Linked DNA regions of Constrictibacter sp. MBR-5. Each later gene encodes a partner of the first gene's protein in a complex. Links are inferred from orthologs where the notes say so. Each region holds a gene or a part of one and is shown in the gene's direction. Other genes may lie near its edges. The genes, in order: dnaN, ABIE65_RS09740 and ABIE65_RS09065.

The links.
Region 2: the proteins of dnaN (region 1) and ABIE65_RS09740 are in contact, whole or in part, in a solved structure (PDB 1OK7), measured with the Escherichia coli proteins. The link is inferred for Constrictibacter sp. MBR-5 from one-to-one orthologs.
Region 3: the proteins of dnaN (region 1) and ABIE65_RS09065 are in contact, whole or in part, in a cryo-EM structure (PDB 8GIZ), measured with the Escherichia coli proteins. The link is inferred for Constrictibacter sp. MBR-5 from one-to-one orthologs.

What each region holds. Positions count from the first base shown.
Region 1 is NZ_JBEPTK010000002.1:276,960-280,029, forward strand. Bases 11-2,930 are described here. They hold dnaN (DNA polymerase III subunit beta), read left to right. Parts: upstream 11-871; coding sequence 872-1,990; downstream 1,991-2,930. Other genes in these bases: ABIE65_RS05290 (molybdopterin molybdotransferase MoeA), read left to right, coding at 11-372; ABIE65_RS05295 (hypothetical protein), read left to right, coding at 376-771; recF (DNA replication/repair protein RecF), read left to right, coding at 1,987-2,930. Outside these bases: more of ABIE65_RS05290, read left to right, coding at 1-10; more of recF, read left to right, coding at 2,931-3,070. UniProt on the Escherichia coli protein: Confers DNA tethering and processivity to DNA polymerases and other proteins. Acts as a clamp, forming a ring around DNA (a reaction catalyzed by the clamp-loading complex) which diffuses in an ATP-independent manner freely and bidirectionally along dsDNA.
Region 2 is NZ_JBEPTK010000003.1:578,195-581,343, reverse strand. Bases 1-2,999 are described here. They hold ABIE65_RS09740 (DNA polymerase IV), read left to right. Parts: upstream 1-910; coding sequence 911-2,089; downstream 2,090-2,999. Other genes in these bases: ABIE65_RS09735 (EipB family protein), read right to left, coding at 2,096-2,917; ABIE65_RS09745 (ROK family protein), read left to right, coding at 1-914. In the rest of the region: ABIE65_RS09730 (CaiB/BaiF CoA transferase family protein), read right to left, coding at 3,133-3,149. UniProt on the Escherichia coli protein: Poorly processive, error-prone DNA polymerase involved in translesion repair and untargeted mutagenesis. Copies undamaged DNA at stalled replication forks, which arise in vivo from mismatched or misaligned primer ends.
Region 3 is NZ_JBEPTK010000003.1:440,921-444,034, forward strand. What follows is about bases 80-3,043. They hold ABIE65_RS09065 (DNA polymerase III subunit gamma/tau), read left to right. Parts: upstream 80-463; coding sequence 464-2,623; downstream 2,624-3,043. Other genes in these bases: ABIE65_RS09055 (hypothetical protein), read right to left, coding at 80-178; ABIE65_RS09070 (YbaB/EbfC family nucleoid-associated protein), read left to right, coding at 2,620-2,943; recR (recombination mediator RecR), read left to right, coding at 2,987-3,043. In the rest of the region: more of ABIE65_RS09055, read right to left, coding at 1-79; more of recR, read left to right, coding at 3,044-3,114. UniProt on the Escherichia coli protein: Part of the beta sliding clamp loading complex, which hydrolyzes ATP to load the beta clamp onto primed DNA to form the DNA replication pre-initiation complex.

The sequences.
Region 1 (3,070 bases):
CCGCTGATGGTCGGGCGGCTGGGCGACATGCGCGTGCTGGGGCTGCCGGGAAATCCGGTCTCCTCCATGGTGTGCGCGATCCTGTTCCTGCGGCCGCTGCTGGCGCGGCTCGCCGGGAGCGAGGATCCCGCGGGCGAGGGGCGAGGGACGGCACGGCTCGGACGCGCTCTGCCGGAGAACGACAGGCGCGAGGACTATCTGCGGGCGACGCTGACGACCGAGGCCGACGGCACGCTGGTCGCCCATCCCTTCGAGGTCCAGGACAGCTCGCTGCTCGGCGCCCTGGCGCGGGCCGACGCGCTGGTGATCCGGCCGCCGCATGCGCCGCCAGCGGCGGCAGGTGCGCAGGTCGAGATCCTGCGCCTGACCTGACGCATGGGACGGGGTCCCGCACAGGGCGAAAGGCGCGACCGCCTGATCGCGCTCTATGCCGAGATGGCCGTGCTGACCGAGCCGGAGTGCCTGGCCTTCTGCCCACGGCCGATGACCTGCTGCGAGGAGCGCTACTGCACCATCGCGATGGAGTTCGCCGCCGAGCATTGGGATGTCGAGCTGGTGCCGACATGGCACAGAGTGCTGCCGATGATGGGCCCCGACGGCTGCACTGTGGCGCCGCATCTGCGCCCCATCTGCACGGCGCACACCTGCGATATCTGCGAGCACGGCGCGAAGCGCGGCGACCCCGTCTGGACCGAGCGCTACTACGCGCTGAAGGACGCCATCGCCGCCCTGGAGGCGGAGATCCTGGGCGACGTGTTCATCTCCGGCTAGCGTCTTCTTTCCCCGTTGGCGCACGCTTTTCTGCTATAGTCTTCGGCCCGGTGCGGTGAGTTTCGTCGCACCGCGAGTCTTTTGGCCAGTCGGGACGGACATGAAGCTCACGATCGAACGCAGCGCTCTCCTCAAGTCGCTCGCTCATGCCCAGAGCGTCGTCGAGCGCCGGAACACGATCCCGATCCTCGCGAACATCATGCTGCAGGTCGACAAGGGGCGGCTCAGCCTCGCGGCGACCGACATGGATATCGGCGTGATCGAGACCCTGGAGGTCGAGGCCAGCGTTTCGGGCGCCACGACGGCGCCGGCGCACACGCTCTACGAGATCGCGCGCAAGCTGCCGGAAGGGTCGCAGGTTCAGATCGACGCCACCGGCGAGCATGGACAGATCAAGCTCCGCTCCGGCCGCTCGACCTTCACGCTGTCGACCCTGCCGACCGAGGACTTCCCGGTGATCTCCGGCGGCGACCTGCCCTACCGCTTCCGGATCGCGGCCAAGGAACTGCGCGGCCTGATCGACCGGACGCGCTTCGCGATCTCGACCGAGGAGACGCGCTACTACCTGAACGGCGTGTACCTGCATCCGGCCGAGACCGACGGGGTGCCGCTGCTGCGTGCCGTGGCGACCGACGGGCACCGGCTGGCGCGCTGCGAGATTCCGCTGCCGGACGGCGCGTCGGGCATGCCGGGCGTCATCGTGCCGCGCAAGGCGGTGACCGAGATCCGCAAGCTGCTGGAGGATGAGGGCGGCGAGGTCGAGGTCGCGCTGTCCGAATCGAAGATCCGCTTCGTCGTCGGCGACCTCGTCCTGATCTCCAAGCTGATCGACGGGACCTTCCCGGACTATGAGCGCGTCATCCCGGTCGGCAACGACAAGACGCTGGACATCGACTGCAAGGCCTTCCGCGAAGCCGTCGACCGCGTGTCGACCATCTCCTCGGAAAAGTCGCGCGCGGTGAAGCTGAGCTTCAAGGACGGCACCCTCGTCCTGTCGGCGACGAGCGCCGACAACGGCATCGCCACCGAGGAGTTGGAGATCCGTTACGACGGTCCGCCGATGGATATCGGCTTCAACTCGCGCTACCTGCTGGACATCGCCGCGCAGATCGACGGCGATACCATCGAACTGGTCCTCGCCGATTCGACGGCACCAACGGTGCTGCGCGATCTCGCCGATACCAGCGCGCTCTACGTCCTCATGCCGATGCGAGTGTGATCGCCGTCGAGAGACAGTATCCGGAGGCACCGGCCCAGGCTTCTCCCCTGGCCGTTTCGCGCCTGACGCTCACCGCCTTCCGCAGCTACCGCGAGGCGCGCATCGAGACCGATGCGCGGCCCGTCGCGCTACTCGGTCCGAACGGCGCCGGCAAGACGAACCTGCTGGAGGCCATATCCTTCCTGGTGCCGGGACGGGGTCTGCGCGGCGCGCGCCTGTCGGAAGTGGCCCGCCACGTGCCCGGCGAGACGGCGGATACCGCCGCCTGGGCCGTCGCTGCGCGCCTGGACACGCCGCTGGGCCGAGTCGAGATCGGCACGGGCCGGGATCCGGCCGGCGATTCCGAAAGCGAGCGCCGGGTGGTGCGAATCGACGGCGTGCCGGCGCGCAGTCAGGCGGCACTGGCCGCTCATGCGGCCGCGGTCTGGCTGACGCCGCAGATGGACCGCCTGTTTACGGAGAGCGCATCGGGGCGCCGCCGCTTTCTCGACCGTCTGGTCTTCGGCTTCGACCAGGGTCATGCGGGGCGGGTCGCCGGCTATGAGAACGCGATGCGCCAGCGCGCCCGCCTGCTGCGCGAAGGCCGCCGCGACGCAGCGTGGCTCGCGGCCCTGGAGGAGGCGATGGCGACGCGCGGCGTGGCCGTCGCCGCCGCCCGATGCGATCTGGTGGGCCGGCTCAACCTGGCGGCATCGGAGGCGCCGGGGCTGTTTCCGCAGGCGCGCTCGGCCGTTGCCGGGGATGTCGAGACCTGGCTGGGCGAGATGCCGGCGCTGGCGGCCGAGGACAGGCTGCGCGACATGCTGGCCGCGTCGCGCGGTCGCGACGCTGAGGCGGGCGGTGCCGGTGTCGGCACGCATCGCAGCGACCTAGTGGTGCACGAGGTCGCGCGGGACATGCCGGCGGCACGCTGCTCCACCGGCGAGCAGAAGGCGCTGCTGGTGTCGATCGTGCTCGCCCATGCGCGCCTCGTCGCGGCCGCGCACGGCGCGCCGCCGCTGCTGCTCCTCGACGAGGTGGCGGCCCATCTGGACAGTGCCAGGCGGACCGCGTTGTTCGATGCCATATGCGCGGTCGGCG
Region 2 (3,149 bases), on another replicon or contig:
TCGACCTCGGGGGCACCAAGGTCGAGATCGTCGCGCTTGCGCCAGGGGGGAGCGAGCCGATCAGACGGCGGCTGCCGACGCCCGCGGGCGACTATGCGGCGACCGTCGCGACGATCGCGGCCCTGGTCGCCGAGGCGCACGCCGCGCTGGCGGGCCGGGCGCCGGTCGCCGCCGGGGTGGGCGTCGGGATACCCGGCACCATCTCGCCGGCTACTGGGTTGGTGAAGAACGCCAACAGCACGTGGCTGAACGGCCGGCCGCTGGAGCAGGACCTGCGCGCCGCTCTCGGCCGGCCGGTGAGAATCGCCAACGACGCCAACTGCTTCGCCCTGTCGGAAGCGTCGGATGGGGCCGGCGCCGGCGCGGCGACGGTGTTCGGCGTCATCCTGGGGACCGGCGTCGGCGGAGGCATCGTGATCGGCGGTGCCCTGGTCGGAGGCGCCAACGCGATCGCCGGGGAATGGGGCCACAACGCACTGCCCCGGCCCGATGCCGACGAGTGGCCCGGTCCGACGTGCTGGTGCGGCCGGACGGGCTGTATCGAGACGTTTCTCTCCGGGCCCGCGCTGGGGCGCGACCATGCGTCGCGCACAGGCGGCACGGCGATTCCGGCCGCCGCGATCGCCGCCGCCGCGGTTGCGGGCGACGTGCAGGCGGGCGAGAGCATCCGACGCTATGCGCGCAGGCTGGCCCGCGCCCTCGCCGGCGTCATCAACGTGATCGATCCCGACGTGATCGTGCTGGGCGGCGGCCTGTCCCAGATCGGCGCACTCTACGAGGCCGTGCCGCGGATGTGGGCCGAGCATGTCTTCTCCGACCGGGTAGACACCCGGCTCGTCCCACCACGGCACGGCGATTCGAGCGGCGTGCGTGGCGCCGCCCGCCTCTGGCCGATCGGGACGGGCGCACCGTGATCACGACCGTCTGCCGCGACTGCGATACCGTCGCCGCCACGGCGAGCGCCGAGGGGGCGGCGTGCTCCGCCTGCGGCTCGGCACGCATGGTTCGGCATCCGGAACTCGGCGTCCTGACGATCGCCCATCTCGATTGCGACGCCTTCTATGCCAGCGTCGAGCAGCGCGACGATCCGAGCCTGCGCGGCAAGCCGCTGATCGTCGGCGGGCGCACGCGCGGCGTCGTGCTCGCCGCCTCGTACGAAGCGCGCCGCTTCGGCGTGCGCTCCGCCATGCCGATGTTCAAGGCGCTCGCCGACTGCCCGGACGCCGTGGTCGTGCGGCCGGACATGGAAAAGTACCGTCAGGCGGGCGCCGTCGTCCGCCGGCTGATGCGCGAGGCGGCACCGCTCGTCGAGCCCCTGTCGATCGACGAGGCCTTTCTCGACCTCGCCGGCACAGCGGAACCGCCGGCCGTCGCCATGGCGCGGCTGGCGCGGCGGATCGAGGCCGAGGTCGGCATCACCGTCTCGATCGGTCTCAGCTGCAACAAGTTCCTGGCCAAGATCGCCTCGGATCTCGACAAACCGCGCGGCTTCGCCGTCATCGGCCGGCAGGAGGCCGGCGCCTTTCTGGCGCCGCGACCCGTCGGGCTGATCTGGGGCGTCGGGCCGGCGATGCAACTGCGGCTCGCCCAGGACGGCATCGTGACGATCGGCGACCTGCAGCAGCGAACCGCCCAGGACCTGACGGCGCGGTACGGCCGGTTCGGCGAGCGGCTGGCCCGCTTCGCCTTCGGCCGAGACGAGCGCCGGGTCGTTCCGGAGCGGGAGGTGAAGAGCGTCTCCGCCGAGACGACGTTCGACGTGAACCTCGACCTGCTCGATCCGCTCAAGCGGGCGCTGTGGCGGCTGTGCAAGCGGGTGGCGGCGCGCCTGACCGACCGCGGCATGGCCGCCGGCACCGTGACGCTGAAGCTGAAGCGGCACGATTTCCGGATCCTGACGAGAAGCCGCACGGTCGACGGGCGGCTGCAGAGCGCCGTCGACATCTATGCGATCGCCCTGCGCCTGCTGGAGCCCGAGGTCGACGGCACGCGCTATCGCCTCATCGGCGTCGGCGTCTCGGGCATCTCGATGCGGCAGGACGGCGGCGAGCCGGACCTGTTCGCCGCGGCCGAAGCCGCAGCGCCGTAAGTCCGTTCAGCAGTGCGGCGCAGGCAGAGCCTCGATCTGTTCCAGGCGATAGCCCAGCGAGAACTCGTCGTAGATCACCTGGGCGTCGCCGACGACGCCGCTCTTGTAGAGAGTCTCGCGGATCTCGAATGCCGGCAGCATGTCGTCCTCCTCGCCGAAGAAAGCGAGGGCCATGTTCCAGGACGGCTGCGCGAGCAGGGGGTCGTTCGCGAGGGCCTCGCGGGAACCACCCGGCTTGCCGGAGACGCCGAACGTACCGTCCTTGCGCTCGGAGATCTCGGCGTTCACGGTCATCGGCTCGTCCTCGCGCTGGCCGAGCAGCACGGGGCGCATGATCCGCTGCCGGCCGGCGAGCGCCTCGCGGATCAGCAGCCGGGTGTGGCCCGCAGGAAACAGCGTCCCGGGCGGCAGGCCTACGGTCTCGGCTTCCGGGCGGGTATAGGTGGCGCTGCCGCCCTCCTCGTCCGCGTCCAGCTTGGCCTCGCCGCGCAGGTCCTCGACGACGTTGCCGTCCTGGAGCGTGCGCAGGTTGAAGCCGTAGCGGTCACCGGTCTTGTGCTCCCAGCTGGAGAAGCTGACCTCGGTGCGGACCGAGTTGCCCTCGGGACCGAACATGTCGAACCGCGCGCGCTGGCGGACGATCCAGCTGTCGCAGCTCTCGGCCCACTCGAACACCATCGCACCGGAGGCGTCGACGACGCCGCTGCCGACCTCGGCGTTCATCAGCCGCAGGCTGTAGACGGCCCGGTGCGGCCGCAACTCGATGGCGGATGCCGTGCTGGCGGCCGTGACGACGAGCAGACCGATCAGCCAGAGCGTGCGGGACATCAGGGGACCGTATCGATGCGGTTGAACGCCGGAGCGGGCCGGGCGTCAACCGGGCGGGCGCCCGGCCTGGAGAAGTATGGCATGCGGACCGAATGCCCGACAGGCAAAGCGGTCAGCGGCCGCAACAGGTGCAAGAAATACACGCTCTGTGGCAGAAGTGCGGCAACGGCCGGGCAGGCCCCGCAGGACCGGCCCGACTGCGTGCCGTCGGCAGCCTACTCGGCCGCCTGCT
Region 3 (3,114 bases), on another replicon or contig:
CGCTGCCGAGCACGTCGTCGGCCCACTCGTCCGACTTGGTCGGCCCGACATAGACCTCTTCGATCGTATAGCCGGTCTTGTTTATCAGCGTGAAATCCTGCTTGCCCTGGGCGTGGGCGCCCGCGGCGGTGAACAGGCCGAGCGCGAGCAGGCCGGCAGTGACGAACCGACGCAACATCTAATTTTCTCCGGAGACGATTGGCGGCTGCCGGACGGCGGCCGCGGATCGCAGGTTAGGCGCTATGAGATTGACGATCGCTGAACGCGCCGTCCAGCGCTTGGGAGACTTGCGACCCGTACCCCGCCTCCTGATATAGTGCCGTGGGAGGCTGGCGGCGGACGAGTCCCTCGCCAACCCGGTCAGGTCCGGAAGGAAGCAGCCGTAACGAGTTTCGGCTCGGGTCGCCGTCCAGTCTCCCACCTCATTCCGCGCCGCCGCATTCTTGAGTTGCCACGGGCCACGATGGACGATCAGTCGGCACCGGGCCAGTCGCCGGCCCCGGATATCCCCACCGAACCGGGCCTTCCCGGACTTCCGCCTCCCTCCGGCGAGGCGGCGCAGCCCTATCGCGTCCTCGCCCGCAAGTACCGGCCGAAGACCTTCTCCGAGCTGATCGGCCAGGAAGCGCTGGTCCGCACCCTGTCCAACGCGCTCGAATCCGGCCGGCTGGCGCACGCCTTCATCCTCACCGGCGTGCGCGGCGTCGGCAAGACGACGACGGCGCGCATCATCGCCCGCGCCCTGAACTGCACCGGGCCGGACGGCAAAGGCGGCCCGACCATCCAGCCCTGCGGCGTGTGCGACAACTGCGTGGCCATCGCCCAGGACCGGCATGTCGACGTGCTGGAGATGGACGCCGCCAGCCGCACCGGCATCGGCGACGTGCGCGAGCTGATCGAGGGCGTGCGCTACCGCCCCGTCTCGGCGCGCTACAAGGTCTACATCATCGACGAGGTGCACATGCTCTCGACGCAGGCCTTCAACGGCCTGCTGAAGACGCTCGAGGAGCCGCCCGAGCATGTGAAGTTCATCTTCGCCACCACCGAGATCCGCAAGGTCCCCGTCACCGTCCTGTCGCGCTGCCAGCGCTTCGACCTGCGCCGCGTCGCCTCCGAGGTGCTGATGGCGCATTTCGAGCGCGTCGCGCGCGCCGAGGGCGTCACCCTGGAGCCCGAGGCGCTGGCGCTGGTCGCGCGCGCCGCCGACGGGTCGGTGCGCGACGGCCTGTCGATCCTCGACCAGGCGATCGCCCATGCCGGCCCGGCCCCCGTCTCGGCCGGCCAGGTGCGCGAGATGCTGGGCCTCGCCGACCGGACGCGCGTCTTCGACCTGGCCGAGGCGCTGCTGCGCGGCGAGGCGCGTGCGGCGCTGGTGCTGTTCGCCGACATGCACGACGCCGGCGCCGACCCGGTGGCGCTGATCCAGGACCTGCTGGAGCTGACGCACTGGCTGACCCGCCTGCGCGTGGCGCCCGACGACGCCGACGACATGACGGTGGCCGAGGCCGAGCGGGTGCGCGGCAAGGGCCTCGCCGCGCAGCTCTCCATGCCGGTTCTGACGCGCCTCTGGCAGTTGCTGCTCAAGGGCCTGTCGGAGACCCAGCACGCGCCGGCGCCGCGCCTCGCGGTGGAGATGCTGTTCGTCCGCATCGCCTATGCCGCCAGCCTGCCGACGCCGGCCGAGATCGTGGCGCAGCTCGCCGGCGAGGGCGGAGCCGGCCCCGCCGGGGGTTCCGGTTCTGGCGGCGGCGGCACCCGCGGCGTCGTGCCCGCGGCCCACCCGGCGGTCGAGACGGCGGCACACCCCACCGCCCGCGCGACGGCGTCCGCCGCCGACCGGCCGGCAGCGACAGCCCCGACGGCTTCCGCCCCGACGGCTTCCGCGCCGCCCGCCCCGGCCCGGGAGGCGCGCCCCCTGCCGCCCCTGGTCACCCCGGCGCAACCCGAGCCGCCGCGTCCGAGCGCTTCCGCACCGACGCATACCGCCCAGGCCCGCGCCGCCCTGGCGCCGCGCCACGAAGACCCGGAGCCGGCGCGCACCACGCCGCCCGAGCCGCCGCGCGCCGAGCCACCCCCCGAACCCGTCGTCCAGGCCCCCGAAACGCCCACCGGAACCCCCGCTGGCCCCGCCTCCTTCGCCGAGGCGGTGGCGATGTTCGCCAGCCACGGCGAGATGCTGCTCCACGCCAATCTCTGCCGGAACGTCCATCCGGTCGCCTTCCGCCCCGGCCGCATCGAGATCCGCCCGACGGCGCTGGCGCCGCAGAACCTCTCCGGCACGATGGCGTCCAAGCTCACGCAGTGGACCGGCACCCGCTGGGTGGTCAGCGTCTCCGGCGACGCGGGCGAGCCGACGCTCGCCCAGCAGGAGGAGGCCCGCCTCCAGCGCCTGCGAGAGACGGCGGCCGAACACCCGCTGGTCCGGGCCGTGATGGCCGCGTTCCCCGGCACGGCGATCGCCACCGTGCGCGAGCCGGGCCCGCCCGCCGACGAGCCGCCCGCGGCCGCCGCGGAACAGGCGATGCCCGACGAGTCCATGCCCGACGGCCGGCCCTCCGCCCCCTTCGACGCGGACATGGCCGATCTCGATTTCAGTGACGGCTTCGACGAGGAAGACACATGAAGAATCTCGGAAATCTCATGCGCCAGGCGCAGGAGATGCAGCAGAAGATGGGCGAGATGCAGGAGCAGCTCGCCGCCGCCGAAGTCTCCGGCTCCTCCGGGGCGGGCATGGTCAGCGTCACGCTCAACGGCAAGGGCGAGTTGCGCCGGCTGAAGATCGATCCGGCGATCGTCGACCCGAACGAGGTCGAGGTGCTGGAGGACCTGATCACCGCGGCCTTCAACGACGCCCGGGTCAAGGTCGAGGCGCGCATGTCCGAGGAGATGGGCAAGCTCACCGGCGGCCTGCCGCTGCCGCCCGGCTTCAAGCTGCCCTTCTGAGGCGGGCCGTCCCGAGCGCTCCCGTAGAGGTGGCGGACCCCGCGTGGCCCTCTCCGACGTCGACCGGCTGATCCAGCTGCTGGCGCGCCTGCCCGGCCTCGGGCCGCGCTCGGCGCGCCGTGCCGTGCTGCACCTGCTGAAGCGGCGCGAGACCCTGCTGGAGCCGCTGGC